DNA from 2 places in the Sulfitobacter sp. CB2047 genome. Region 2 is predicted to be linked to the other one. Evidence: riboswitches for the same ligand, from Rfam matches in the RefSeq annotation. Region 2 holds a riboswitch; the other holds the start of a gene.
What was found. Region 2 has a riboswitch for thiamine pyrophosphate ahead of thiB (thiamine ABC transporter substrate binding subunit). Riboswitches for the same ligand answer to the same signal wherever they lie in the genome.

Region 1: it holds a riboswitch for thiamine pyrophosphate, as region 2 does, so the genes downstream of both, thiD (bifunctional hydroxymethylpyrimidine kinase/phosphomethylpyrimidine kinase) here and thiB (thiamine ABC transporter substrate binding subunit) in region 2, are expected to answer to the same signal.

The regions. Positions count from the first base shown of each region.
Region 1 covers NZ_CP072613.1:2,039,741-2,054,875, reverse strand. The annotation lists gene IV89_RS10175 (ABC transporter permease) at 1-520, opposite strand, end outside; gene IV89_RS10170 (ABC transporter ATP-binding protein) at 517-1,242, opposite strand; gene tenA (thiaminase II) at 1,239-1,922, opposite strand; gene IV89_RS10160 (ABC transporter substrate-binding protein) at 1,919-2,857, opposite strand; gene IV89_RS10155 (ThiF family adenylyltransferase) at 2,844-3,848, opposite strand; gene IV89_RS10150 (thiamine phosphate synthase) at 3,845-4,441, opposite strand; gene IV89_RS10145 (thiazole synthase) at 4,438-5,211, opposite strand; gene thiS (sulfur carrier protein ThiS) at 5,213-5,410, opposite strand; gene IV89_RS10135 (FAD-dependent oxidoreductase) at 5,394-6,389, opposite strand; gene thiD (bifunctional hydroxymethylpyrimidine kinase/phosphomethylpyrimidine kinase) at 6,386-7,192, opposite strand; TPP riboswitch at 7,260-7,360, opposite strand; gene IV89_RS10125 (TAXI family TRAP transporter solute-binding subunit) at 7,921-9,111, shown strand; gene IV89_RS10120 (TRAP transporter fused permease subunit) at 9,213-11,150, shown strand; gene arsJ (organoarsenical effux MFS transporter ArsJ) at 11,187-12,440, opposite strand; gene IV89_RS10110 (ArsJ-associated glyceraldehyde-3-phosphate dehydrogenase) at 12,437-13,435, opposite strand; gene IV89_RS10105 (helix-turn-helix domain-containing protein) at 13,442-14,284, opposite strand; gene IV89_RS10100 (thioesterase family protein) at 14,481-15,135, shown strand, end outside.
Region 2 covers NZ_CP072613.1:3,228,329-3,243,463, reverse strand. The annotation lists gene ade (adenine deaminase) at 1-616, opposite strand, end outside; gene IV89_RS15975 (glycosyltransferase family 4 protein) at 738-2,003, shown strand; gene IV89_RS15970 (SDR family oxidoreductase) at 2,016-2,870, shown strand; gene IV89_RS15965 (exopolysaccharide biosynthesis protein) at 2,885-3,469, shown strand; gene IV89_RS15960 (ATP-binding cassette domain-containing protein) at 3,470-4,162, opposite strand; gene IV89_RS15955 (thiamine/thiamine pyrophosphate ABC transporter permease ThiP) at 4,149-5,705, opposite strand; gene thiB (thiamine ABC transporter substrate binding subunit) at 5,681-6,658, opposite strand; TPP riboswitch at 6,693-6,792, opposite strand; gene aroC (chorismate synthase) at 6,885-7,985, shown strand; gene IV89_RS15940 (DMT family transporter) at 8,087-9,064, shown strand; gene IV89_RS15935 (cyclase family protein) at 9,176-10,123, shown strand; gene IV89_RS15930 (branched-chain amino acid aminotransferase) at 10,206-11,075, opposite strand; gene IV89_RS15925 (MarR family winged helix-turn-helix transcriptional regulator) at 11,236-11,748, shown strand; gene IV89_RS15920 (response regulator) at 11,745-12,446, shown strand; gene IV89_RS15915 (exodeoxyribonuclease VII small subunit) at 12,582-12,824, shown strand; gene IV89_RS15910 (farnesyl diphosphate synthase) at 12,778-13,716, shown strand; gene dxs (1-deoxy-D-xylulose-5-phosphate synthase) at 13,733-15,135, shown strand, end outside.

The DNA of each region.
Region 1 (15,135 bases), 1.2 Mb from region 2:
CCGTCGCAAGGCTTGGCAGCGCGTGGGGGATTTGCACGTAGCGCATGAACCGCAACGGTCGCGCGCCCATCGATTGCGCCAGATCGCGGTAGCCATCAGGCACGCGGTTCAGCCCGTCGTGAAAGGCAGATGTCACCGGGAAATAGATGATCAACACCGCCATCACGATCTTGGACCCCATGCCATAGCCGAACCACAGCGTTAGCAACGGGGCCAGCGCAAAAACCGGCACGGCTTGGGTAAAGACCAGCAGCGGCAGCAGCAAACGCTCTGCCGTTTTGGACAGCGCCAGATGGATCGCGGTAACAGCCCCCAAGGCGGTGCCGATCAGCAGCCCCAGCAGCACCTCGACAGTGGTGACCCATGCGTTCTCGATCAGCGTCTCACGGGCGCGATATGCCGCCTGCGCCACGCGCCACGGCGAGGGCAGGATATAGTGCGGCGCGTCGGTCAGCAGCACCGCGGCCTGCCAAAGGCCAAGCCCCAGCAGGATCGCAAGTGGTATGTCGTATCGTCTCATGCAGGCACCCCCCGCAGATGGGACAGCAGCGCGCTTTGGCAGGCCCAAACCTCGGGCGCGGTGACGAAACGCGGCGCGGGAAGCGCGGGGACAGGCCAGCTTTGTACGCCCGTGGCAGAGAGGATCAGGATGTGGTCGGCCAGCCGCGCCGCCTCTGCCGGATCATGGGTGACCAGCAGCACGGTCCGCCCGTGCAACAGCTCTGCCGCGAGCTCTTGCATCGCGGCGCGGGTGCCCGCATCCAGCGCCGAGAATGGCTCGTCCAGAAAGACCACCGTGCGATCCTCCAGCAAGGTCCGCGCCAGCGCTGCCCGCTGCCGCATGCCGCCCGACAAGGCGGCGGGTTTCTTATGGGCATGATCCTGCAGGCCGACCCGTTCAAGCATGGCGGAGGCACGGTCCCTGTCAGGCGTGGTCCCACGCAGCCGGTCGCCGATCATGATGTTTTCGATCACCGTAAGCCACGGTAACAGCAAGTCGGATTGCGCCATATAGCTGATCCGCCCCGCCAGTGGTTGCCCGTCAGAGGCGGTGATCGTGCCGTCAAACGCGCCGCCCGTCTCAAGCCCCAGCAGCAGCCGCAACACCGTGGATTTGCCCACCCCCGACGGGCCGAGCAAGCAGGTCCACGCCCCCGCGGCGAGGGTCATATCCACGTCAAACAGGGGGCGCGCGTCAATCCGGTGTTGTCCCGTCAGACGCAGCGCGGGCGGTGGGGTCATGGCAGGTCCAGCCCCATCTGCCAAAAGCCGACCTCTAGCCGTGTGGCCGTGGAAAAGCGGTTTTGCAGTGCCGCGCGACGGGGGGCGGTTTCAAAATCTCCGATCCGCCGCGCAACCGCCGCGTCGACCATCGCGCCCACCGTCTGGCACAGCGCCTGATAGTCGGGGTCGGCGTAGGTCTCGATCCACTCGGCATAGGGCGTGTCGGCGCTGCAGGTCTGGGCCAGGCGCTGCCCGATCTCCCCATATCCCATGACGCATGGCAAGAGCGCCGTCATCAGATCAAGGAAATCCCCCTGCATCCCGGCATCCAGCACATAGCGCGTATAGGCGAGGTTGGCGGGGGCTTCCGTCGCGGTGAAAAGCGCCGCTTCGTCGATACCCGCCGCAGCACAGGTGCGGATATGCAGCGCCATCTCGTGATTGACCAGCGCATCTACCGTGGCGGCGCAGGTCTTCATCTCTTCCATCGTTTCCGATTTGACCACCGCCATGGACCAAGCGCGAGAGAAATGCACAAGGAAAACATAGTCTTGGATCAAATAGTTCACAAAGCAACGGCGCGGCAGGCTGCCATCGCGCAGCCCTTCGACAAAGGCATGGTGGGTATAGTCTTGCCACTCCTCCGCCGCAGCAGCGCGCCAAATCGCGAAGCTGCGGCCATAGTCCGGCGCGGTCATCGGGCGGTCACATCGATGGCGATGGTCGACACGGGCGAGATGTCGGGGATCAGACCCGCGTCATGCAAGAACGTCTCGAATGTGGCGTAGCGTCCAGCATCCATCGCCGTGGGGCGCAGGGCGAAACGGGGCAGCGTGTCTTTCCACGCGCGGGCGTTCAGCTCGTCCTGCAGATCGGCAGAGGTGGCGGCGAACACCTCCCAGCTTTCCTCGGGGTGGTTGACGATATATTGCGTCGCTTTCTCGGTCGCGGCCAGAAACCGCGCGATCATGTCCTTGTCCATCGTGTCGCGGTTGGCGACGTAGATCAGCTCGTCATAGGGTGGCAGACCCTCTTCCTCGACGTAGAAACAGGTGCCATCGACGCCTTCGATATCCATCTGGTTCAGCTCGAAATTGCGGAAGGCTCCGATGACCGCATCCACCTGACCGGACATCAACGACGGTGACAGCGACCAGTTGACGTTTACCAGCTCCACATCATCCAGCGACAGCCCGTGATGGGTCAGGATCGCGCCAAGCACGGCCTCTTCGACACCGCCTACCGAGAATCCGACCTTTTTGCCCGCCAGATCCGCAGGAGAGGCGATGGGACCATCGGTCAGCGCCAGCAGGCAGTTCAGCGGCGTGGCCACCAGCGTGCCGACCCGTTGCAGGGGCAGACCTTCGTGGATTTGCAGGTGCAACTGCGGCTGATAGGAAATCGCAAGATCCGCCTTGCCTGCGGCGACCAGCTTGGGCGGGTCAGAAGGATCGGCGGGGGCGATGACCTCTACGCTCAGGTCCTGTTCGGCGAAGTATCCTTTTTCCTGCGCCACGATGATCGGCCCGTGGTCGGGGTTCACGAACCAGTCCAGCAGCAAGACCATCTCGTCCTGCGCCAGCGCCGGGCCAGAGGTCAGCGCCAGCGCGGCCAGAATGTTACGAAGTTTCATCGGTTTGTCCTTTCAACGGGGAAGGCTCGCCCATGGCGAGCAGGGTAATGGGGCCGTGCCAGTAGCTGGCCAGATGGGTCGCCGCCTGCCACGCGCGCAGTCCCGAACGGCAGGCGATCACCGCACGGGGTTGATGTGTCGGGCGGGGAGCGTTGCGGAGGAAATCGGGCAGGGTGATGCGCTGCGCTGTGGGTGTCGCGGATGTGGGGGCCTCATCCGGGCCGCGCAGATCGACGACCCAATCGCTTGCGCGGATCTGCGAAGGCGCGACGAATCCGAAACCGTGGTCAGGCTCCGGCGCGGTATCAAAGCGGAAGCCGCCAGAACGATAGGAGGCAAGATCAAAGCTGATCAATTGCCCCAGAGGGGACGGCGACAGTCCAAGGAGGCAGGCCAGCGCCATCTGTGCTTGTGTGGCACCGATCGTGGCGACAACCGGCCCCATCACCCCCGCCGTGTCGCAGCTCGCCGCGCGGTCCGGCAGATCGGGGAAGACCGCCCGCAGCGACGGCGCGCCGCCGCAGAACCCGCCGACATAGCCGCCAAACCCAAGGGCCGAGGCGCTGATCAAGGGCAGATCCGCGTTCAGGCAATGATCCGATAGCACATAGCTTGCTGCGAAGCTGTCGGCGCAATCCAGCACGAGCGTCGCATCATGGCACAGCTTTGCCACGGTTTCCGGCCCAAGGGTCACGGGGTGGGCCACCACGGTGCACGCGCTGTTGCGCGCGGTTAGGGCGCGGGCGGCGGCGGTGACCTTGGGCGTGCCGATATCGGCCTCGGTAAAGAGCGTCTGGCGGTGCAGGTTTGACAGGGCCACGTCATCACCGTCCACCAGCGTGATATGCCCCACACCGGCCCCTGCCAGCAGGGGCAGTACCGGTGCCGCCAGCCCGCCCGCGCCGACCACCACCACACGCGCCGCCGCCAGCGCCTCTTGGCCCGATGGGCCGACCTGCGGCAGGATCATCTGGCGGGCATAGCGGGTCATCGGGTTGCCCCCAGCCATGCGGTGATGCGATCCTCGGGCGAGGGGTTCAGGGTGATGTCGGTCACCGCCGCGACGCAATCGGCACCGGCATCAAAAGCACCCGCCGCGCGGTCGACGGACATGCCACCGATGGCCACAAGCGGGGTCTGGCCCACCCGTTCACGCCAGTCGCGCAGACGGTCCAGCCCCTGCGCGTGCCACTTCATCTGCTTCAGGATCGTCGGGTAGATCGGGCCGAGGGCGATATAATCGGGGCGCAGGTCCAGGGCGCGGGTCAGTTCGGCCTTGTCGTGGGTGCTGATGCCCAGACGTGCGCCCGCATTGCGGATGGCGGTGAGGTCGGCGCTGTCCAGATCCTCTTGTCCCAGATGGATAAAATCACACCCTTCGTCGAGCGCGATACGCCAGTGATCGTTGATGACGAGGGTACAGTCGTGCTTGGCGCAGATCGCCTTGGCCTGCCGGATGTCGCGCCGCAGGGCAGGGGCGGGCGTGTCCTTGATCCGCAGTTGCACCAGTTTGATGCCAAGGGGCACCAGCCGCTCCAGCCAGGCGGCGCTGTCGAAGATCGGGTAGAAACGGTCAAGGGTCATTCCAGAAACGCCTTTCCGATCAGGGGGGTAGAGGGCGCGGCCATATCGCGGGGCGGCATCGGGTCCGCCTCGGCGGCAAGCTGTCCGGCGCGGATCGCGGTGGCAAAGGCCTCGGCCATGGCGGCGGGGTCACCGGCTTTGGCGACAGCGGTGTTCAGCAGCACCGCGTCAAACCCCAGCTCCATCGCCTGTGCGGCGTGCGAGGGCAGGCCGATGCCCGCGTCGATCACCAGCGGCACGTCGGGAAAATGCGCCCGCATGGCGCGCAGCCCGAAAAGGTTGTTCAGCCCCATCCCCGACCCGATGGGCGCGCCCCAGGGCATCAGCACCTCGCAGCCCGCCCGCAGCAATCTATCCGCGACCACAAGGTCTTCGGTGGTGTAGGGAAAGACCTGAAACCCATCCTCGCTCAGGATGCGGGCGGCCTCGACCAGACCGAAGACATCGGGCTGCAACGTGTCCTCCTCGCCGATGACCTCGAGCTTGATCCAGCGTGTGCCGAACACCTCGCGGGCCATATGGGCGGTGGTGACGGCCTCTTTGACGCTGTGACATCCGGCGGTGTTGGGCAGCACATGGACGTCAAGCGCGCGGATCAGTTCCCAAAAGTCCTGACCGGCGCGATCCCGTCCGCTTTCCCGCCGCAGCGATACGGTCGCCACCGCTGCCCCGCTGCGCGCAAAGGCGTCTGATAGTACCTTGGGCGAGGGGTATTGCGCGGTGCCAAGCATCAGACCATTGGCAAGGGTTTCTCCGTAAAAGGGGCGCATCTTAGCCTCCCTGCATGGGGGCGAGCACTTCGATGCTGTCGCCGGAGGACAGGGGGTGGCTGGCCCGCAGGCTGGCGGGGATAAAGCTGCCATTGACGGCGGTAGCGACTTTCGCGCCGCCAAATCCTTCGGCCTCTAGCAGGGCGGCAAGCGTGGGCGCGTCGCTGTCGAGCGGGGCACCGTTAAGCTGTAGTTTCATGGAAAATCTCCGGTGTTTTGGCTTCAAGGATCAGGTCCGCCACCATGGTCGCCAGCGCAGGGGCGAGCAGGAAACCGTGGCGATACAGACCGTTGGCGCGGATCAGATTGCCCTGCCGTTCGATGCGCGGCAGGTTGTCGGGGAAGGCGGGGCGGCTGTCGACGCCGATCTCTAGGATCTCGGCCTCGCCAAAGGCGGGGGACAGTGCGTAGGCCGCGCTCAGCAGTTCAAGCACGGACCGCACGCTGGCATGGGCACTGGCGCGGCCTTCGACCATTGTGGCCCCGAGCATGTAAATCCCGTCACCGCGCGGCACGAGGTAGATCGGCACACGTGGGTGCAGCACGCGGATGGGGCGGGTGATCGCGATATCGGGGCAGGACAGCAGCGCCATTTCCCCCTTCACGCCGCGCAAATCAGGCAGATCGGCGCGTGCGTGATAGCCGCGGCAATCAATGACGGTGCCGTCTTGCGCCAGCGCTTCGGGATCGGCCTCGCCCTGTTCGAAACTGGCCCCATCGGCCACCAGCCCGCGCCACAGCTCTGCCAGCGCAATGCGGGGCGACAGGTGGGCCTCGGTCTGGAAATATAGCCCTTTGGCAAAGCGGTCGCCCAAGTCGGGTTCAAGCGCCGCGATCTCTGCGCCGGTCAGGGTTTGGTGGCTTGTCGTGCGGCGGGCAAAGCGGGTCAGATCGCTGCTGTCCCGCGCCGGAGAGATTACAAGCGACCCGCGTCGGCGCAGCGATGTGGTGTGCTGCCCCCACCAATCCGCCGCCCTTTGCCCCAGCCGGATCACGGGTTCCTCGGCGCTTTCGCCTTCGCAAAACGGAGCGAGCATACCGCCAGCCCACCAAGAACACCCTTGCGGGCCGGGCTGGCGGGCGCGGTCGATCAGATGCACGCGCATCCCGCGATCCAGCAAGACACGCGCGGTACACAGCCCCGCGACGCCCGCGCCGATGATGGTGACCTGCGTCATGACCAGACCGCGTGGAAGTGATGCACCGGCCCGTGGCCCGTGCCGATATCGAGTTGATCCGCCGCGATGATGGCGCGGTGCAGATAGTCATGGGCGGCCTGTACCGCCGCGCCAAGGGGTTTGCCGTGGGCCAGCCCGGCGGCGATGGCCGCGGCGTAGGTGCATCCCGTCCCGTGGGTATTGCGCGTGTCGATGCGCGGCGCGCTGAGCCATGTGACACGCTCTGCGGTGACCAGCGCGTCGCTACAGATATTGCCCGCGCTATGGCCGCCCTTCATCAGCACTGCCTTCGGCCCCATCTTGAGCAGGGCACGGGCTTGCGTGACCATTTGGTCGGCGCTGTCAGCCTCGGGCTGGTTCAACAGGCGGGCGGCTTCGGGCAGGTTGGGGGTCAGCAGATCGGCGCGCGGCAGGATATCCGCGACCAACGCTGCGACGGCGTCTTCTTGCAACAGCGCATCGCCGGATTTTGCGATCATCACCGGATCGACCACGACGGCCCCCCGAAACGCGCAGAGCGCAGCGGCCACCGCCTGAATAATCTGCGGAGAAAACAACATGCCCAGTTTGATCGATTGCACCGAAAGATCGGACAGCACCGCATCGATCTGGGCCGCGACGATGGGCGCGGGGATCTCGTGCACGGCGCTGACGCTGCGCGTGTTCTGCGCGGTCACGGCGGTGATCACGCTGGCGGCATAGACATTATTGGCCGACATCGCCTTGATATCGGCCTGAATGCCGGCACCACCGCCGCTGTCGGATCCGGCGATGGTCAGGGAAATGGGGGTCGTCTTGGTCACATGCTCGCCTTTCGGTGGTGGGCAAGCAGACGCAAGAATGAGCTTTGTGGCGTGGACCCAGGGCCGTTGCACAAAGATACCCGTTCCCTACGCCGGTATTGCCCGGATCAGGTTCGACGGGTCGGTGCACGCACCTCTCAGCCCCCTAGGGCACCCCGACGGATAGATGTTGGAACTGCGGCCCCTGTGGGGGCGTGCAGCGTCGTTACCTTAGGCGTAGCCAAGTTCGGCAAACGGTGCAAGCCGCAAAATATTCAACCAAAGGTGGCGATATTTTGGGCAAATCGGGCGCGGTTTGGACAGCCCTCCTGACGCTTGTCAGCCGAAACAACGCCTCGTAACCCAAAGCAACGTAACGTCACATTTCCCATATTCTGCGGCGTTAACCCTTTGGCATCAGCAAACTAGGGGTGATCGCGCAAAGACCCCACGCGGCTGCGGTATCAAGTTCTGTTCTGCGGTATTGGCATCGAAATATCTTGCCCCTAGGCTGATTGACAGATTGAGTCGGATACCCTCGGGAGGAGGGGGCCGACACTCGGGAGGATGCGTTTTCTGGCCCGTTTTGCGGGTCGTACCGGACGCGTCGCGACAAGCATTGGGAGGTTTTGCGTGACATCTGCAAAGATCACATCTGCGTCCTGCGCATGGGCATCCGCAGCTTTTGCGGTGCCTGTGATCCTGCGATCCCGAACAATCCAAAGATGTACAACAGGGAGAGAGACCACATGAAGAATATGACACGTTTTGCCAAGGCCGCCGTCGGGTCCTTTGCGGTATCCATGGCGCTTTCGGGCGTCGCGATGGCGCAGGAGTATGAGTGGCCGCGCATGCTCGTGATTGCCACGCCGGGCACGTCGACAGGCAGCTTTGCCTCGACCAACGGTTGGGGGCCTGCGTTGCAAAAGGAAACCGGCACCACCGTGCGGATCGTTCCCGAAGACAGCGAGCCCATGCGCTACAAACGTCTGACCGACCGCGAAGATATCGCGATCGCGTCGGTTTCCGCGTCGGAAATGGCGCTGCAAGCGGAAGGGGTCGGCGGCTACGCCTCGGCGAAACCCATGCCGCAGCGGATCTTGTGGCACCATAACGACACGCCTTGGGGCTTTGTTGTGGCTGGCGATTCCGAGCTGCAAAGCCTTGAAGATATTGGGAAAGGCGGCGTGCGCGTTACCTCGGGCGTGTTCTCGCCCGCGATTGTCTCTGCGATCACCCAGGCCCTGCCTGCCTTTATCGGCATGACGCCCGAAGAAGCACAGGAAAAGATCGAATTCGTCCCGGCCTCCAGCTATGGTGAAAACTGTCGTTCGGTTGTCGAGGGGAAGTCCGATGTGGCCTATTGCTCGCCGATCTCTTCCGTCCTGTCCGAAATGGAAGGCGCACCGGGCAGCATCCGCTGGCTGCCGATGGATCCCGCCAACAAAGAAGGCTGGGACGGCTACCTCAGCTACCGCCCCATGACGATCCCCTCGACCATCTCTATGGGGGTGAGCACCGCCAAGGGTGTCGAGTCCATGACGTCGAACTTCGTCTATGCCGTGCCGGTCACCGCGGAAGAGGATTTCGTCTATAACATGGCGAAGTGGATGAATGAATCCCACGACAACTACAAAGGATCGCACGCGCTGGCGACCCGCATGTCGCTGGAGCATTTCCGCAACTTCCTGGATGCCAACCCGATTCCGGTTCACGAAGGCACGGTGAAATACCTGCGTGAAATCGGGGCGTGGACCGAAGAAGACGATGCCTGGAACAACGAGGCCATCGAGAAGATGGACGCGTGGATCGCGGCACGCAACGCCGGCATGAAAGAGGCGATGGAGCAGGGCGTAGAGATGAATTTCGAGAACCAGGAGTATCTCGACATTCTGGCCAAGCACACCGACGGGCTGGAGCCGTTCCGCTCGCGTCTGTAACGCCGCGCCGGACCGTCATCGACGGCATAAGACAGGGCGGAGCACAGCGTGCTCCGTCCTCCTAAGACACTGCCACAGCGCCCTTATTTTCAGGATCATCCATGTCAGCAACACAACACCCTCCGGCGGCTGAAACGGCTGTCGAACCCTCGTCCGAGACGACGCGACTGGGGGGATTATTCTCGTTCACCAGCATCGCTTTTGTGCTGCTGTGTACCTTTGGCCTCGGGATGGGGCTCGCCTATGTATTCGGCGTTCCCATCGGCGGGCGGCGCCTGATCGAGGGGCAGTACTACTGGGTCTTCATCGGCACCTTCCTTGCGGCGGCGTTCATCGCGCTGCCAGCGGTGAAATCGCACACTCATCTACCGATCTATGACATCGTGGCGGCCGCCGTGGGCTTTGGCATCTGCATGTGGTTCTCCATGTATGCATGGGAGATCGTGCAGGCGGGCTGGACCAATTTTTACGCGGGCGTCGTGCTTTGGCTGCTGATGCTTGAAGTCGCGCGCCGGTCGGGCGGCATCCCCTTCTTGCTCGTGGTGCTGGTGCTGGGGCTTTACCCGCTGGTGGCCGATTACTTCCCGGGTTTGCTGATGGGCATCCCCTATACGTTTGAACGCATGATCGAGGCGCATGTCTTCCGCACCGAAGGGTTGATGGGCATCACCACCAAGATCGTGGCCGAGATCGTGCTGGGCTTTCTGGTCTTTGCGGGTGTGCTGATCGCTACGGGGGCGGGGCAGTTCTTTATCGATCTGGCCAATGCGGGCTTTGGCAAGTACCGCGGCGGTCCAGCGAAAGTATCGATCGTGGCCAGCGCCTTTTTCGGGTCGCTGTCGGGGTCGATTTTTTCGAACATCGCGGGCACCGGGTCGATTACCATTCCGACCATGAAAAAGGTCGGCTACCCGCCCCATTACGCTGGCGCGATCGAGGCCTGTGCCTCGACCGGCGGGGTGGTGATGCCGCCGGTGATGGGGGCGATTGCCTTTGTCATGGCGATCACCATCGGTGTGGATTACGCGACCGTGATGGTGGCCGCGATCCTGCCGTCGGCGTTGTTCTACTTTGGCCTGATCCTGCAAGTCGACGCCTATGCCGCGCGCAAGGGGCTGGTGGGGATGAAACCCGATAACCTGCCCTCGGCCCGCGAGGTGATGAAGCGCGGCTGGCCTTTCTTGCTGGTCATGATCTTTCTGGTCTGGGGCCTGCTGTATATGCGGTGGGAGTATTACGCCCCGTGGTACGCCAGTGCGCTGATGATCGCGCTGAGCTTCCTGCAACGCGAGACCATGATGACACCTGCGCGCATCTTTGAAACGCTGCGCCAAGTGGGCACGCTGGTCACACAGACCGCAGCGATCATCCTGCCGATCGCCTTTGTGGTCAGCGCCTTGACCATCACCGGTGTGACAGGGTCGATGACCTCGGGGCTGGTCGCTTTGGGCGGGGATAACGTCTATCTCGTGATCGCGCTTGGGGTTTTGGCCTGCTTTATCATGGGCATGGCGGGGCTTGCGATTGTGGCCTACATCTTCCTTGCGGTGACGCTGGCACCCGCGATCATCGAAATCGGCGGGTTGAACACGGTCGCGGTGCACTTTTTCATCGTCTACTACGCGATGCTGTCGGTGATCACGCCTCCGGTGGGGGCTGCGGCGTTTCTGGCGGCGACGATTGCGGGGGCCAAGCCGATGCTGACCTCCTTCACCGCGATGCGGCTGGGGGTGGTGATCTACTTTGTGCCGCTCTTCTTCCTGTTCCAGCCTGCGCTGGTGCTGCAGGGCGATCTGACGCCGCTGATCTATGTGCTGCCGTCGATCATCATCGGCATCACGCTGCTGTCCGGCGGGCTTGAGGGCTATCTGCTGGGCGTCGGTATGGTGCGGCCCTGGTTGCGTCTGCCACTGGGGATCGCGGGCTTTGCCTTCAGCTTTCCGGGGCTGACGACGACGCTGATCGCGGGGGTCGCCTCGGCGGTGCTTGTCGCGGTGATCTGGCGGGACAACCGCAACGGCGTGGTTGCGGTCCCTTAAGATTGGGCGCGCGGGGACAGCCCCGCGCGCCGCAGTTCATGACGTTTGCGAGGGGCGCAGCTGTGCCGTCCCCAAGGCGCTCAGCGCCAGCATCAGCGCCGCGGTGCCAAGACACAGCGCCAGCCCCCCCAGTTGATAGGTGAAGCCTGACAAAAGCGTGCCTACCAACCGACCGGCCGCGTTGGACATATAGTAGAACCCCACATCCATCGTGACCCGCTTTGCATCCGTGAAGCTGAGGATCAGATAGGAATGAAGCGCCGAATTCACCGCGAAAATTGCCCCGAATACCAGCAAACCGAGAACAATCGTGACCGTCAGCGCGGGGGATGGCGCAGGCGTGATCCAGACCAGCGCGGCCAGCAGGGCGGGCACGACGACCAGCGCAAGGTTCCAGTGGCGGGCCTGCGCGAGCGTGTCGCCTTCCGCCCGGCCTGTGGCCCGCAGTATCTTGGGGGCCCAGCCTTGCACGGCCCCATAAAGGATCGTCCACACCGCCATAAAGCTGCCGATCATAAAGAAAGCCTCCCGCTTGCTTTCGACGCTGCCATCGGAGAGCACGGCATAGAAATAGACCGGAATGCCCACGACAAACCACACATCACGCGCCCCGAAGAGGAACAGCCGCGCGGCGCTGAGCCAGTTGATATTGCGGTTCTTGGACAGGACTTCGGTGAACTTGGCGTCCTTGCGCCCCACGGGCAGGCCCGCGGGCATACCGATGATGACGCCGATCAGGATCACAAACAGGATCGCCGCCATCACCAGCGTCGACGGCACAAACCCCAGCAGCGCCAGCATCCCCGCACCCAGCAGAAAGCCAGCGCCCTTGACCGCGTTCTTCGATCCGGTGAGCAGTGCGACCCAGCGGAACAAGCCGCCCCCTGTGGTGGGGGCCAGCAGCTTGACCGCGGATTTAGAGCTCATCTTGGCAAGATCCTTGGCCACGCCCGACAGCCCCTGCACCAGCATGACAAAGACGACCGAGGCGGCGACGCTCCATGCCGGATCAAGCTGTGTCAGTGCCAGCAGCGCGACCACTTGCAACGACAGCCCCGCATAAAGCGTCGAGGTCAACCCGAAGCGCGCTGCGATCCAGCCCGCCGACAGGTTGGTGACCACGCCCGCGATCTCGTAGAGCACAAACAGATAGGCCAGTTGTACCGGAGAGAACCCGAGCGTGTGAAAATGCAGCAGCACCAGCATCCGCAGCGCGCCATCGGTCAGCATAAAGGCCCAATAGGCGGCGGTGACAGTGATATAGGCGGTAAAACCGGCAGGGCGTGTCACAGCTTGCCGCCCACCATCAGCGCCACGTCCACCAGACGGTGCGCATAGCCCATTTCATTGTCATACCATGCATAGATTTTGACCTGCGTACCATTCACCACCATCGTCGACGGCGCATCCACGATCCCGCTGCGGGTGTCATTGGTGTAATCCGACGACACAAGCGGGCGTTCCTCAAAGCCCAGAATGCCCTTTAGCGGCCCCTCGGCGGCGGTTTTGAACAGGGCGTTGACCTCTTCCACACTCGTCTCACGCTCCACCTCGAACACGCAATCGGTGATCGACGCATTCAGCAGGGGCACCCGCACGGCGTGGCCGTTCAGCTTGCCGGTCAGCTCCGGATAGATCAGCGTGATCGCCGTGGCCGACCCTGTGGTGGTGGGGATCAGGTTGGTCAGCGCCGATCGGGCGCGGCGCATGTCCTTGGCGGGGCGGTCCACGATGGTTTGCGTGTTGGTCACGTCATGGATCGTGGTGATCGACCCGTGTTTGATCCCGATCCCTTCCAGCAGCACTTTGACGACGGGGGCGAGGCAGTTGGTGGTGCAGCTCGCCGCGGTGACGATGCTGTGCGTGGCTGGATCATAGGTGTCGTCGTTCACGCCATAGACGATATTCGCCGTCGGCCCGTCCTTGACGGGGGCAGAGACAACAACCTTTTTCACGCCCGCCTCGAAATAGGGGGCAAGCTTGGCTTCGGTCTTGAACGCACCGGTGCAGTCGATCACCACATCCACACCGTCCAGCGGGAGGTCTGTGATCGATTTGGTGCTGGTCACGGGGATACGCGTGCCATCGATGGTGATCGCGTTATCCTCTGCGCTGAAGGTCGCAGGCCAGCGCCCATGGACGGAATCAAACTCCAGCAGATGGGCGTGCATCTCGGGGTCGCCAACGGCGTCGTTGATAAAGGCGATCTTGGCCCCTTGTTCCAACAAGGGCCGCAGGGCGAGTTTTCCGATGCGGCCAAGGCCGTTCAACGCATAGGTTGTCATGGTGGTTTATCCTGTGGTCACTGGGTCGGCCCCGATGGCATCGACCCGTTTTTGCAAGGCAGCGCGGTCCAGCGCTTCGAAAGGCAGGGCGGTAAAGGCCAGAAGCCGGTTGTGCAGCGCGCCATATGTCTGTTGGAAGGCCAGCCGGCGTTCCGCTTCTGTCCCTTCGGCTTTGACGGGATCGGGCATGCCCCAATGCCCCGACACGGGCTGGCCGGGCCAGGTGGGACATTCCTCGTTTGCGGCATGGTCACAGACGGTAAAGACGAAATCCATCTGCGGCGCATCGGCGGTCTGGAATTCAGAGATATGTTTGGACCGCAGCGCGTCGATGCTGTGGCCCTTGGCTTGCAGCATCTCGACCGCAAGGGGGTTAAGCTCGGACCGGGGCAGGGTGCCCGCAGAATAGGCGGTGAACCGGTCGCCCGCCATGTCACGCAGGATCGTCTCTGCAAAGATGGAACGGGCGGAGTTGCCGGTACATACGAAAAGCATGTTGAATTTTGTCTGGGTCATCATCTGCGTCCTGTTAATGAGGTCAGAGAACGGGGGCGGGCAGAGATCAGCGCGCCCCCGACAACAATCCACGAACAACCCCGATACGACCTCGCCCGCCGCATCAAGGTTGATGGTATACAAGAGCCGCGTCCCGTCGCGCCGCTGCGAGATCAGCCCGACTTGCGTCAGCGCCGACAGATATACCGACGCCGTGCTGGATTTCAGCGCCAACACCTGCGCGATTTCCCCCGCAGGCAAGGCATCGGGATAGCGCCGCATCAGCAGGCGAAACACGGCCAGCCGCTGCGGGTGGCTCAGGGTGGCGAGTCGATCTGTGAGTAGTGATTCCATATTTCATGAATATGTGAAATATAGATTAGGCGTCAACACCTCTCTTCGATCCCGCCAAAGGTTTTTTTGCCACGCGGGTGCGTGTTGGGTGACGTGGCGTTTCAGGGGCAGGGTGTCTTGCGCGCCCTTGGCTTTGCGGGCATCGATTGGGAAACAGCGCGCCCGCGCGCGGTGACAGACGTATAAAGGACCCGACATGACAGATGTGACCCTGGCCGAGGTATTGGCCACAGCAGAGCAGGACGGCACCGCGCCGCGCTATCAGGTGCCAGAGAACTGGGCGCAGGGGCGTACGGCCTTTGGCGGATTTACCGGTGCCTTGCTGGTCAATGCGGCCCGTCGCGACCGCCCCGATCTGCCCGCGCTGCGGTCTGCGCTGATTAACTTTACCGCACCCGTGTCGCAGCCGCCCACGATCCATGCCGAAGTGCTTCGCGAAGGGCGCAACATCACCACCATCGCCACCCGCGCTGAAATCGACGGCAAGGTCGCGGCAACGGGCACGTTTTCTTTCGGGCATGCGCAGGAAAGCCAGTTGAGTGTAGGCCATACCGCGCCCGCCGCCCCCCAAGGGCCGGACGACACGCCCTCTTACTTCCCGCCCGCGCTGAAACGCCCGCCGGTGCGGTTCTTTGTCAACTTCGAGGTCAAACTGATCGAGGGCAGCCTGCCGTTCTCCGGTGCGGATCGCGGCTATGTCCGGATCTGGGCGCGGCACCGTGATCCGGCGATGTGGGGCACGCTTGAGGGGCTGATCGCGATTGGCGACGTGCTGCCCCCCGCCGCTTTCCCGATGATGACGCGGCCGGGGCCGAATTCGTCGATGAACTGGATCATCAACCTGCTGTCCG
Region 2 (15,135 bases):
GCGTTGCGGCAATCTCGGCCAGCATCTTGGGGTCACCCGCGGTCACACCCGGGAAGTTCATCATCTCGCCCAGACCGATGATACCGGGCCAGTGCATGGCCTCGGCGACATCCTCTGCCGTGATTTCAAAGCCGGTGGTTTCCAGACCGGGCGCGGATGGCGCACAGGACGGCATCTGGGTGAAGATGTTCACCGGCTGCATCAGGGCTTCGTCATGCATCATGCGCACGCTTTCCAGCCCCAGCACATTGGCGATCTCATGCGGGTCGGTGAACATCGACGTGGTGCCATGGGGGATCACAGCGCGGGCGAATTCCGCCGGCGTCAGCATGCCGCTTTCGATGTGCATATGCCCGTCACACAGGCCGGGGATCATATAGCGGCCCTTTGCCCCGATCACCTTGGTCGTGTCGCCTTTGCAATGGCTGGCGTCCGGCCCGACAAAGGCAATGCGCCCCGCCTTGATCGCGATATCATGGTCCGGCAGGGTTTCGCGCGTGTGCACGTTGACCCAGATACCGCCGGTGATAATCGTATCCGCAGCACTGCGTCCTGCCGCAACAGCGACCAGTTGATCGGCCACATCGGGCCACGAGGGGAATGTGTGTTCTTTCATACCTGACGTTGACACGAAGATCGCCCGAGGTTCAAGCCAGAGCCGTCCAGCGCCGTGGCGTTTGCACTGTCCGTGCCGACTGGGCTAACTGTCTGCAACCGACAGGACATAAGGCGACCCCATGAAGATCATGTTTGTGCACCAGAATATGCCCGGCCAATACCGCGAGCTGGTGCAATGGCTGGCCGATCAACGCACACACCAGATCTATTTCCTGACCCAACGCAAAAACCCGCCCCGTTTTGAGGGCGTCGAGACACGGGTCTACAAGGCGCATCACAGACCGGCAGAGACTGCCTATGGGCTGTCGAAGAACTGGGAGGAATCTACCGGCAACGGCTTGGGGGCCGCCCGCGCGGCCAAACAGATCGAGACCCGCGAAGGGTTCAAACCCGATATCGTGGTGGGGCATGTGGGCTGGGGGGAGCTGACGTTTTTCAAGCAGATCTGGCCCGATGTCCCGATCATCGGCTTCTTCGAGTATTACTACAGCGATACCGGCGGCCCTGTGGGGTTCGATCCCGAAGACCCCGTGACCGAGAATACCCCCTTTCTGTTGCACGCGCGCAATGCCGTGCCGCTGGCCAATATCGAAACCGTCGATGTCGGGCTCAGCCCGACCTACTGGCAGCGTGACCGTTTTCCGCAAAGCTTTCACCGCAAGCTCTATGTCTGCCACGACGGGATACGCACAGACCTGCTGCGCCCCGATCCGGCGGTGACGCTCAAGCTGGGGCGGATGGATCGCGCCCTGACCAAGGATGACGAGGTGCTGACCTTTGTGTCGCGCAACCTTGAACGCACGCGGGGCTTTCATGTGTTCATGCGCGCATTGCCACGTATTCTGAAACAACGCCCCAACGCGCGGGTGTTGGTGGTGGGGGGCAACGACACCTCTTATGGCGGCAAAAGCAAACACCCCGGGGGACTGCGTGCCGAGATGGAGGCAGAGGTGGGCAAGCACGTCGATTGGTCGCGGGTGCATTTTCTGGGCAAGCTGTCCTACGAGGACTACCAGAGGGTGATACAGATCAGCCGCTGCCACCTTTATCTGACGATGCCATTTGTGCTGTCGTGGTCCCTGCTCGAGGCGATGGCGATGGGCGCGACGATTGTCGGCTCTGACGTGGCCCCCGTGCGCGAGGCGATTACCCACGGCGAAACCGGTCTGCTGTGCGATTTCTTCGATCCCGATGCGCTGGGCGATCAGGTGGCGGATGTGCTGGGCAATCCGGCGGCCTATGCGCATCTGGGGCCGGCGGCGCGGGCGCATGTGGTCCAGACCTATGACTTCCTGACCAAATGCCTGCCGGAACATATCGCGCGGATGAATGCATTGGTCCCCGAAGGGCAGCGGATCGCCTTGCCCCGGACCGCCACCACATAGAAAGGACGCCTCATGGAGAAAACGCTGCTGTCGATCGGGCATGGCTTTAGCGCGCGCGCCCTTGCCGCACGGCTGGTGCCGCAGGGCTGGCGCATCGTCGGCACCACGCGCAGTCCCGACAAGGCAGATGCCATTGCGGACACAGGCGTTGAACCCGTCGTCTGGCCGGGGGCCGATCTGGGGGCGTTGATCGCGCAGTCTCCCAATGTGCTCGTCTCGGCCGGACCGGACAGCGCAGGCGATCCGGTCTTGAATGCGGTCGAGGATGCAGTCACCCGCGCCGCGCCCGATCTGCGGTGGGTCGGCTACCTGTCGACAACGGGGGTTTACGGCGACCACGGCGGCGATTGGGTGGACGAGGACACGCCGCTGACACCATCGACCAAACGCGGACGCGCCCGTGTCACGGCAGAGGCACGGTGGCAGGCGATCCCCGATCTGCCGCTGCATATCTTTCGCCTCGCAGGGATCTATGGCCCCGGACGCGGCCCCTTTGCCAAGGTACGGGCCGGAACGGCGCGGCGGATCATCAAGCAGGGGCAGGTCTTCTCTCGGATCCATGTCGAGGATATTGCCCAAGCGCTTGAGCTGTCCTTGCAGCGGCCCGACCCGGGCGCGGTCTATAATCTGTGCGACGATGACCCCGCGCCACCGCAAGACGTGATCGCCCACGCGGCAGAGCTGCTTGGCCTGCCCGTGCCCCCCGCGATCCCCTTTGATCAGGCCGATATGACCCCCATGGCCCGCAGCTTTTACGCGGAAAGCAAGAAGGTTCGGAACGACCGTATCAAGCAGGCGTTAGGCTGGGCACCGCAGTTCCCCACCTATCGGGCCGGGCTGGCGGCATTGCTTGCACTAGACAGCTGACCTTTGGGGGGTATATGCACAATATCGAGGAGCGTAGCCTCACCCATCTGCTGGACGGGATGGAACAAGCGGCCAGCCGCGAGACGGTCACGATCAACGATGTGCTGAACGAATTCGGAGAGCGGTCCCTGCTCCCGTTCATTCTGCTGGCCGCGCTGCTGTTGGTGTCGCCGCTGTCCGGTGTCTTTGGCGTGTCCAGTTTCATGGCGATGGTGATCATCGTGCTGTCGGCGCAGGCGGTCTATGGGCGCAAACGTCTGTGGTTGCCGCAGTTCCTGCTGCGCCGGGAGGTCAAGTCATCCCGGTTGCTGTTCTGCGTGCGGTGGCTGCGCAAGCCCGCTGCGTTTTTTGATCGCCACTCGGGCAAAAGGCTCCAGTTTCTGACGACAGGCCCGATGCGTCTGCTGACGTTGGTGACCTGCGTGATCCTGCCTGTGGGTTGGCCCTTGCTTGAATTCGTGCCCTTCGCGTCGTCCTTCGGGGGCGGGACGGTGGCGCTGTTCGCCTTTGGTCTGTTCACCCGCGACGGGCTTTATGTGCTGCTGGGGTATCTGACGATCCTGCTGACATCGCTGACCTTTTACGCGGTCATTTTCTGATTACCCCAGATAGGCGCGCAGCGCGTCGGGCGGGTTGTCCATCAGCGCTGCGGCAGGCTGCGGCGGATGTGCGGTGCCACCTTCGACAAAGATCACCTGATCCGCGATGCGGCGCACGTCTTCGGGGGCGTGGGTGACCATGATCAACGCGGCTTTGGTCTCTGCGGCGAGCGCGGCCACCAGATCCAGCATGTCGTTGCGCAGGGCGGGGCCAAGTGCGGCAAAGGGTTCGTCGAGCAGGACAAGCGGGCGGGCTTGCACCAGCACCCGTGCGAGGGCCACGCGGCTTTGCTGCCCGCCGGAAAGCTCGGTAGGCTTGCGGGCAGCCATCCCCTGCAGCCCGACGCGATCAAGCGCCTCGTGTACACGGGTTTGTTCCGCAGTGCCGAGCCGCAGGTCGGGGCGCAGCCCCAGCCCCACATTCTGCATCACGCTGAGATGGGGAAAGAGGTTGTTATCCTGAAAAAGCATCGTCATCGGCCGCGCACCGGGGGCGGCTTGGGTGATGTCTTTGCCCTGCCACAGCAGCCTGCCGGACTTGAGCGGAATGAACCCGCAAAGCGCCCCCAGCAGGGTGGATTTTCCCGCACCCGAGGGGCCGATCACCGCATAGGTCTGCGCGGGCGCAAGGGTCAGGTCGGCGTGCAGGGTAAAGCTGCCTTGGGTGATCTGCGCGGTCTCAAGCGTCAGCATGCCAGCGCCCTCCCTTGTCGAATATCCAGAAAATCCCAAGCGACAGCGCCAGCAGGATCAGGGCCGCACCGGCCGCGGCCTCCATCCGGTAGGCCCCCATCAACCGGTACATCTGCAGTGGCAGGGTGGCACTGTCGGGGTCGGCGAACAAGGCAATGACCCCCAGATCCCCCATCGATAGGGCTCCGGTCAGCCCCGCGGCAAAGCCGATCTGCGGGCGCAAGCGTGGCAGGATCAGCCAGCGCCAAAGCGGCCATCCACTCAGCCCCAGCATCTGCGCCTGCCGGCCATAGATCTGCACCGTGTCGCGCAGGCGGGGCACCAGAATACGCAGGGCAAAGGGCAGGGCCATCAGCGCATTGACCAGCGCCGTGACGGGAAGGGCCAGCGCAAAGGGGTTGGCGACAGGGTTGATCAGAATGAACCAACCGGTGCCGATCATCAGCGGAGAGGCCGCAAGCCCCAAGAGGCCCACGGCCTCTACCCCGCCGCGGGCGCGGGTCGCGATCCATCCGGCAAGGGGCAGGGCCAAGGCCAGCAAGACCACCACGCTGATCAGCGCCACGATGAGTGAGGTGCCCGCTGCCTGCCACACGCTGGCGGGCATTTGCGGCAGGCCGATCGCCCCGCGCAGCACGACCGAGGTCAGGGGCAGCAGCAGAAACCCCGCCGCCAACGTGATGAACAGCGCGTCGAGCCCGCGTTGCAGCCCACCACGTGCGTCCCAGCGGTGCAGGGGGCGGTCCTGCCCGCCGCCCAGACTGATCGCGGGGATAATCCACAGCGCCAGCGCGGCGGTGCTGCCCGCAAGCCCAAGCTGCACCAGCGACAGCAGAGCTGCACGGTTCAGGTCAAAGTCGAAACGGAACGCCTGATAGATCGCAAGCTCGATCGTCGTGGCGCGGGGGCCGCCGCCAAGGGTCAGCGCCACGGCAAAGCTGGTCAGGCAGATCACAAAGATCAACGCCGCGGTGCCGGGCAGGATTTGCCGCAGGAGGGGAAGCTCGATGCTGCGAAATACCGCGCGCGGGGTCAGGCCAAGCTGTGCGGCCAGCCTGAACCGTTCCGCGGGCACGGTCTGCCACGCCTGCAACAACAGCCGCGTGGCCAGCGGGAGGTTAAAGAAGACATGCGCCAGCACCACGCCGTGCAGCCCGTAGATCGTGATGCCGGGCAATCCGACCGCCGACAGCGCCGTATTGAGCCAGCCTGCGCGGCCAAAGACCGCAAGCACCCCCAGCACGGCGACAATCACCGGCAGGATGAACGGTGCCCCCAGCAGCGTGACCAGCAGCCCGCGCCCGACAAAGCGCCGTCGCGCCAAGGCGCGGGCGACAGGGATCGCCAGCATGGTAGACAGCAGGGCGGAAAGCGCGGCCTGTAGCACGGTAAACCGGATCGCGGACCAATCGGCCGGGCCAAGCCCGCTGCCGAACTCGGCCCGCCACAGCACCGCCCCCACCGCAGCAAGGATCAGCGCCGCCACCAGAACGGCGGCGCTGATGCCGGTTTTCGTGCTTATTGCGACAGCGCGGAGAGCCATTCGGCCAATGCTTCCTCGCGCAGGGCGGGCACGTCATCGCTTGGGATCAGCAGCGCCTTGCCCGGTTCGATCAACTGTTCAAAGCCTTCGGGCAGCCCGCCTTGGGGCGTGACGGCGGGGTACATCCAGTTGGTCGTGGGCAGCACCGATTGCGCCGCGTCCGATACCATGAACTGCATGAACTGATCGGCCAGCTCGGGCTGGTCGCTGCCTGCCAGTTTGCCGACCACTTCGATCTGCATGTAGTGGCCTTCGTCAAAAGCGGCGGCGGCTTTGGTCGCGTCCTCTTCGGCGATCAGGTGGTAGGCGGGGGATGTGGTATAGCTCAGCACCATGTCGGCCTCGCCCTCAAGAAACAGGCCGTAGGCTTCGGACCAGCCCTTGGTCACGGTCACGACATTATCCGCCAGACCTTCCCAGATCGCAGGGGCCTCGTCGCCATAAGCGTCCTTGACCCACATCAGCAGGCCCAGACCGGGGGTAGAGGACCGCGGGTCCTGGATCACGATCTTGAGGTCACTGTCGGCCAGAGCGCGGAAATTCGCGGGCGGGGTCAGATCAGCGTTATGGACAAAGGCGAAATAGCCCCAGTCATAGGGGGCAAAGCTGTCATCCTCCCATGTGACCGGCAGGTCATATTCCGCGTTCACTGTGGCGGGCGCGAACAGCCCTGTTTCCTTGGCCCCCGCGATCAGGCTGGTATCGAGCCCCAGCACCAGATCGGCGTCAGACCGCGCGCCTTCCAGCTTGAGCCGCGCCAACAGCGCCGCGCCATCGCCCATACCGACGAATTTCAGATCGCAGGCGCATTCCGCCTCGAAGGCCGCTTCGATCACGGGGCCGGGGCCCCATTCGGCGACAAAGCTGTCGTAGGTATAGACCACCAGTTCGGGCGTCTCGGCCCATGCTTGCGTGGCGAAAAGCGTGGTGGCAGCAAGTGTAAGATACTTCATGGCATCCTCCAAAATGCGGCGTCAGAAAGCGTTGGAGGTGTATCCAGACCTTCCCTCCGCCGGTGTTAACCGGTTCAGGTTCAACGGGTCCGTGCGCGCACATCTCAGCCTGTCAGGCCCCCCGAGGTGTCTTATCGGTAGAACGCCTGTCGCCCGCGCGCAAGGTGAAACCCCTTGAGGCATGGTGCAGCCCCCGTTAAGGATCACCGCCAAAGGAGCACCGCCCATGTCGATCAACAGCTTTGGCCATCTTTTCCGCGTGACCACCTGGGGCGAAAGCCACGGGCCTGCTTTGGGGGCCACGGTGGACGGCTGCCCTCCCGGTGTGACGATCACCGAAGAGATGATCCAGCACTGGATGGACAAGCGCAAACCCGGCCAGAACAAATACACCACGCAACGCCGCGAGGCGGATGAGGTGCGGATCCTGTCGGGCGTGTTCGAAGGTGTCACCACCGGCACGCCGATCCAGCTGATGATCGAGAACACCGACCAGCGGTCGAAAGATTACGGTGACATCAAGGACAAGTTCCGCCCCGGTCACGCCGACATCACCTATTTCCAGAAATACGGCATCCGCGATTATCGCGGGGGCGGGCGGTCCTCGGCACGTGAAACGGCGTCGCGTGTGGCGGCGGGTGGCCTTGCGCGCGAAGCGATCAAGGCGATTGCGCCGAATGTGCAGATCACCGGCTACATGGTGCAGATGGGCCCCCACAAGATCGACCGCGACGCGTTTGACTGGGACCAGATCGAACAGAACCCGTTCTGGGTGCCCGACGCCAAAGCGGCAGAAGAGTGGGCGGCGTATCTGGACGGTCTGCGCAAATCCGGATCCTCCGTCGGTGCGATCATCGAGGTGACAGCGCGCGGCGTGCCCGCGGGCCTTGGCGCGCCAGTCTATGGCAAGCTCGACACCGATCTCGCCGCCGCGATGATGAGCATCAACGCCGTCAAAGGCGTGGAGATCGGCGAAGGCATGTCCGCCGCCATGCTGACCGGAGAGCTGAACGCGGACGAGATCAGCATGGGCCCCGACGGCCCTGTCTATTCGTCGAACCACGCGGGCGGTATTCTGGGCGGCATCAGCACTGGTCAGGACATCGTGCTGCGTTTTGCGGTCAAGCCGACGTCAAGCATCCTGACCACACGCAAGACAATCACCAAGACCGGCGAAGACACAGAGATCATTACCAAAGGCCGCCATGACCCTTGCGTTGGCATCCGCGCCGTGCCGGTGGGCGAAGCGATGATGGCCTGCGTCCTGCTTGACCATATGCTGTTGCACCGCGGTCAGGTCGGCGAAAACCGCGGCATCATCGGCTAAGTCGCGCGGAACGCTCGGATCTTTTGCATGTTGGCGGGAATACGACGCGCAAGTTGACGCGGGGTCTTGCAACTTGAAACCTGCAGGCGCAAGCATGCGCCATGCAAAGCACCACGACAGAGCACCGCCCCGGCCGGGCCATCGCCCTTAAACTGGGGGCGGTCTTTCTGTTCTCGGTCATGGCGGCCCTCATCAAGATTGCGACGGCCACCGTGCCCGCCGCCCAGGCCGTGTTCTACCGGTCGTTCTTTGCCTTCCCGATGATCATCCTGTGGCTATGGCAAAGCGGCGACCTGCGCGACGGGCTGAAGCCAAGCAATCTGATGGGCCACGTCTGGCGCGGCGTTTTCGGGACCACGGCGATGGCGCTGACCTTTGCCGGGCTTAGCCTGCTGCCTCTGCCAGAGGTCACCGCGATCGGCTATGCCACGCCGCTTTTCACGGTAATCTTCGCCGCGATATTCCTGGGCGAACAGGTGCGTGTGTTCCGACTGTCTGCGGTGGCCGTGGGGCTGATTGGCGTGCTGATCGTTCTGTACCCCCGCTTTACCGTAGGCGGGGATAGCGTGTCGCAGCTTGCCATGCTGGGGGCGATGATGGTGGTTGCCGCGTCGATCATGCGCGCGCTTGTGCAGATCCACGTGCGCCGATTGGTGCAAACCGACAGCACGGCGGCCATCGTGTTCTATTTCTCGCTCACCGCAACCTGCCTTTCGTTCCTCACGCTGCCCGCCGGCATGGTGATCAACTGGGAGCCGCTTTGGTGGGTGAACCCCGGGTGGCAAGTCTCGGCGCTTCTGATCCTGTCGGGCATGATCGGCGGGGTATCACAGATCATGATCACGGCCTCTTACCGCTTTGGCCCGGTGTCGATGCTCGCCCCGTTCGACTATGCCTCTATGCTGTTCGCGGTGTTGATCGGCTGGGTGCTTTTCAGCGAAATCCCGACGCCTGCGATCCTGATCGGTGCGGGTCTGGTCATCGCCGGCGGTGCCGCGATCATCTGGCGGGAACGGCAGTTGGGACTGGATCGATCCAAATCCAAGGCCAGCAGCACGCCACAGGGGACACCCAGCTGATCGGTTGAAACTACGTGCCCTGATTGAATTTCATGTTAACCTAACCCTCTAGGGTGTGGAGCAGCGGGTATCCCGTCGGTGCTGCACCCTGTTTTCTGGGAGGGAAGAAAGATGAAATTTACCAAGATTATCGCAACTGCCGTGTCCATCGGTGTCGGGGCATCTGCCGCATGGGCGCAAGACTGTGACCATTCGCATTGGGGCCCTGAAGACCAGCTGGGATCGGCGAACCTGATCTCGACCGAGCGCACGTTGCAGGCCGCCAAGCTGATCAAGCAGGGCAAATCGATGCCGCTCGGGATCGTGATCGGGCCGGATACACCTGCCTTCCCGCCCCGTTCGCTCAGCCTTCAGGTGGTCCAGCCGAACCAGCACGGCGGCCAAAAGCTGTCGTCCTTTGGCTATGAGGGCAATTATAACGACGATCTGCTGCAAACCTGGATCGGTATCGGGTCGCAGTTGGACGGGCTTGGGCATCTGGGCGAAGACGGGATGTATTATAACTGTTTGGACGAAAAGGAAATCTCGGCGATCAGCGGCCTGACCAAATTGGGGACGCATGCCGTGCCGCCCTTGGTCGGGCGCGCTGTGATCATCGATATGGCCAAGCACATGGGCAAGGATGTGTTGGCCGCCGGTGAGCATTTTGGCGAGGCAGAGATTACCGCCGCGATGGAGGCGCAGCAGATCACGGTAAACGAAGGTGATATCGTGCTGTTTCACACGGGCTGGACCGACGGCATGATGGAAAGCGACCCGACGGCCTGGGGGTCCACCGAACCGGGGCTGAATAACGAAGGCGCGGTGTTTATGGCGTCGATGAACCCGATGGCCGTGGGTGCAGACACATGGGGCCTAGAAGCGATTCCACCGAAAGAGGGGGACAAGGTGTTCTATGGCCACGTCACGCTGCTCAAGGACAACGGCATCTATATTCTGGAGACGATGAACACAGGACCGCTGGTCGCGGAAGGCGTGCAAGAGTTCATGTTTGTGCTCGGGCAGCCGCTGATCAAGGGCACGGTACAGGCGATGATCAATCCGGTCGCGCTTTACTGACACGACGTGCTGCACCGCAGGTGCGGACATGAAAACGGCGCGGGGGGAGATCCCCTCGCGCCGTTTGTTTTGATGGCGCAGTTCAGGACCGGACGAGCTTTTCGTAGTCTTCCGAAATCTCGCGGGTGAGCGCGCCAACCTCGAAGGTGTAGTCGCCGATCTGTCCGACGGGTGTGACCTCGGCCGCGGTGCCGGTCAGCCAGCATTGCTCGAAGCCTTCCAGCTCTTCCGGCATGATGTGGCGTTCGTGCACGGTCAGGCCCTTTTCCTTGAGCATCCCGATGACGGTCTGACGGGTCAGCCCGTTGAGGAAGCAATCGGCCAGTGGCGTGTGCACTTCGCCGTCCTTGACGAAAAAGATGTTCGCGCCGGTCGCTTCGGCCACATAGCCACGGTAGTCCATGAACAGCGCGTCGGAACAGCCCTTGGCCTCTGCCGCGTGTTTGGAGGTGGTGCAGATCATATACAGGCCCGCCGCTTTGGCGTGTACGGGGATCGTTTCGGGCGACGGGCGCTTCCACTTCGAGATGTCGAGCTTGGCGCCCTTCATCTTGGCGTCGCCGTAATAGTTGCCCCATTCCCAGCCCGCGATGGCCAGACGTACAGGGTTGCGCGCCGCCGAGACGCCCATGTCGGGGCCGGCTCCACGCCACGCGACCGCACGGACATAGGCATCGGTCCAGCCGTTCGCCTTGAGCATTTCGTATTTCGCGGCTTCGATTTCGTCCACGGAATAGGGGATTTCGAAATCGAGGTATTGCGCCGATTTGCGCAGCCGTTCCGAATGCTCGCGGCCTTTGAAAATCTTGCCATTGTAGCAGCGTTCGCCCTCGAACACCGATGACGCATAGTGCATGGCGTGGGTCAGGATGTGGACATTGGCGTCGCGCCAATCGACCATTTTACCGTCCAACCAGATTTTGCCGTCGCGATCGTCGTATGCGCCGTCCATGATGTATCCTTCCTCAAAGCACCTCGGGATTTATGAAAATTGCGTGAAACCCGCTGCGTGCAGACATATAATTACGCAAAACATGGGATTCGATAGCCTTTGACTCTTGGAAAGTCAATAACGCTGACGTAAGCTCTTGGCGCAGCAAGGGGAGAGTATAATGGCAGACGGACGCGGCCCATCATCACACACGGGCGAGAACCTGCTGTTCCTGACGGATGAACAGCTGCGGCAGGGGATCGAGGCGATGTTCTTTGCCTACCGCGGTTTTACAGCCGACCCTGACAAGATCCTGGTGGATATGGCCTATGGTCGTGCGCACCACCGTGCGATCCACTTTATCAACCGGGCACCGGGCACGACGGTAAACAACCTTCTGGGGATTTTGGGTGTTACAAAACAATCCCTTAATCGTGTATTGCGCACGCTGATCGCCGATGGTCTTGTCAAAAGCCAAGTGGGAAAAGCAGACAAGCGGGAGCGGCACTTGTATCTGACTGACGCCGGGCGCGCGCTCGAACAGACATTGTCTGATGCACAACGGATGCGGATGCGCAGTGCGTTCCGCGACGCGGGCCCCGAGGCGGTCGCCGGTTTTCGCACCGTGCTAGAGGCGATGATGGACCCCGAAATGCACCATTGTTACACCCGTCTGAAGGAAAACGGCGCGTGAACGAGGCCGACGCACACCTGCTGATCGTCGATGACGACGAACGTATTCGCACGCTGCTGCAGAAGTTCCTGATGCGGCACGGGTTCCTTGTGACCTCGGCCCGCGACGCGGCCCATGCGCGGCGTATTCTGGCGGGGCTGGATTTTGATCTGATCGTGCTGGATGTGATGATGCCGGGCGAGGATGGTCTAAGCCTGACCCGCAGCCTGCGCGAAGACATGCAAACGCCGATCCTGCTGCTGACCGCCAAGGGCGAGACAGGCAACCGGATCGAAGGGCTGGAAGCGGGGGCGGATGATTACCTTGCCAAACCGTTTGAACCCAAAGAGCTGCTGTTGCGGATCAACGCGATCCTGCGGCGTATGCCCGACACCCGCGTGGCTGATACCGCCCCCAAGGTGCTGTCGATGGGGCCGATCCGCTATGATATCGAACGCGGAGAGCTGTGGCAGGGCGACGATCTGGTGCGGCTGACCGCCACCGAAATCCAGCTGATGCGCATTTTTGCGGCCCAACCGGGTACCGCGCTGAGCCGGTCAAAACTGGTGGAGGAACTGGGCCGTGACCGCGGGCAGGCGCAGGAACGTGCTGTCGATGTGCAGATCACCCGATTGCGCCGCAAGATCGAAGACAATCCCAAACAGCCCCGCTATCTGCAAACCGTGCGCGGCGAGGGCTATATGCTGGCCCCCGACTGACCACGCGCTGCCTTGGCGGTAAATGTGGTATCGTGGCGTAAGAGAATTTGCGCCCAAGAAATCGGCACGGTCACTGGAAGCCATGGCGCGGGCGGGCTATGGTCAGGCCAAGTTTGATTGATGGGATTCACGGCAATGACGGATACTCCGGTAGAAGAGATGAGCTTTGAGGCAGCGATGGCCGAACTGGAAAAGGTTCTGGGCCAGCTGGAACGGGGCGATGTGGCGCTGGATGAAAGCATTTCGCTTTACGAACGCGGGGCCAAGCTCAAGAAACGCTGCGAGACCAAGCTGAAGGAAGCCGAAGAGAAAGTCGCGCAGATCACGCTGGATGGCGACGGCAACCCTGTCGGAGTGGCTCCCGTTGGCGGGGTTTGACATCTCGCTTGAGACAGAGCTGACGCGCAAACCGTTTCATGCGGCCATGCCCCATGCTGCGGATCTGGCGATTGGCCAGATCCTGCACGGGCTTGGCGGGTTGGACGGCACCGTGGCCGAGGCGATGCGCTATGCCGTGACAGGCGGCAAGGGCCTGCGGGCTTTTCTAGTGATCGAAAGCGCGCGGTTGCACGGGGTGATGGACGCGCAGGCCGCCCCCGCCGCCGGCGCGATCGAGGCGCTGCACGCCTATTCGCTGGTGCATGATGACATGCCTTGCATGGATGATGACGCCCTGCGTCGGGGTCAACCCACGGTACATGTGAAATGGGACGAGGCGACAGCGGTTCTGGCGGGCGATGCGCTGCAGACATTGGCGTTTGAACTGGTCGCGGCAACGGGCTGCGGCGACGCTGAACGGGTTGCGCTGGTCACGGGGCTGGCGCGGGCTGCCGGTGTGCGCGGCATGGTGGGCGGGCAGGCGATGGACATCGCCGCCGAAACCGCGCGCCAACCGCTGACCCTTGACCAGATCACAACGCTTCAGGCCGGCAAGACCGGTGCGCTGATCGAATGGGCCGCGACGGCGGGGCCGGTGATGGCGGGCGATGATGCCGCCGCGCTGCGCAGCTATGCGCGCAACCTCGGGCTGGCGTTCCAGATCGCGGATGACATTCTAGACGTCGAAGGCGATGCCGCCACGGTGGGCAAGGCCGTGGGCAAGGATGCCGATGCGGGCAAGGCGACCTTTGTGTCGCTGCTGGGGCTGGACCCCGCCCGCGCCCGTGCCCGTGATCTTGTCGATGCTGCCTGTGATGCCCTGTCCCCCTACGGCATTGACGCCGAAACCTTGCGAGACGCGGCCCGCTTCGTTATTGCCCGCAAAAGCTGATCCGGTGGAGAGCCAGATGACCGATAGACCAGATACGCCCCTTTTGGACCGGGTGAACCGCCCTGCCGATCTGAAGAATTTCTCGGATGCAGAGCTGGTGAAACTGTCCCATGAACTGCGGGCAGAGACGATTTCTGCCGTATCAGAGACGGGCGGCCATCTGGGCGCGGGTCTGGGCGTGGTTGAACTGACGGTCGCGATCCATTCGGTGTTCGATACGCCGAAGGACAAACTGATCTGGGATGTCAGCCACCAGTGCTACCCGCATAAGATCCTGACCGAACGCCGCGACCGTATCCGCACCCTGCGTATGAAAGACGGGTTGAGCGGATTTACCAAACGCAGTGAATCCCCCTACGACCCCTTTGGTGCGGCGCATTCGTCGACCTCTATCAGCGCGGCTTTGGGCTTTTCGGTGGCGCGTGATCTGGGCGGCAATGTCCCCGAAGGTCTGGGCGATGCGATTGCGGTGATCGGCGATGGGTCGATGTCGGCGGGCATGGCCTATGAGGCGATGAACAACGCGGGTCATCTGAAAAAACGGATGTTCGTCATCCTGAACGACAACGAGATGTCGATCGCGCCGCCGGTGGGGGCGATGTCGACCTACCTCAGCCGTCTTTATGCCGAAGAGCCGTTTCAGGATTTCAAAGCCGCGGCCAAGGGCGCTGTCAGCATGTTGCCCGGCCCGTTCCGCGAAGGGGCCAAGCGCGCCAAGGATATGCTCAAGGGCATGGCCGTGGGCGGTACGTTGTTCGAACAGCTTGGGTTTTCCTATCTCGGGCCGATTGACGGGCATGACCTGAACCAGTTGCTACCGGTGTTGCGCACGGTCAAGGCGCGGGCGACGGGGCCGGTGCTGATCCATGTGATCACCAAAAAGGGCAAGGGGTATGGCCCCGCCGAAGCCGCCCGTGACAAGGGCCACGCGACCGCCAAGTTCAATGTGCTGACGGGCGAGCAGAAGAAAGCGCCGTCAAACGCGCCCAGCTATACCCGCGTCTTTGCGGACAGCCTGATCGCCGAGGCCGCAAAAGACGACAAGATCTGCGCCGTGACGGCCGCGATGCCGGATGGGACAGGGCTGAACCTTTTCGCCGAACGCTATCCCAGCCGGTGCTTTGACGTGGGCATCGCGGAACAGCACGGTGTGACATTCTCTGCCGGATTGGCGGCGGGCGGGATGAAGCCGTTCTGCACGATGTATTCGACCTTCCTGCAGCGCGGCTATGATCAGGTGGTGCATGACGTGGCGATCCAGCGCTTGCCGGTGCGCTTTGCGATTGATCGCGCGGGGCTGGTGGGGGCCGATGGGGCCACTCATGCCGGTGCCTTTGACGTGGCGTTTTTGGCGAACCTGCCCGATTTCGTCGTCATGGCCGCCGCGGATGAAGCAGAGCTGGTGCATATGGTGGCCAC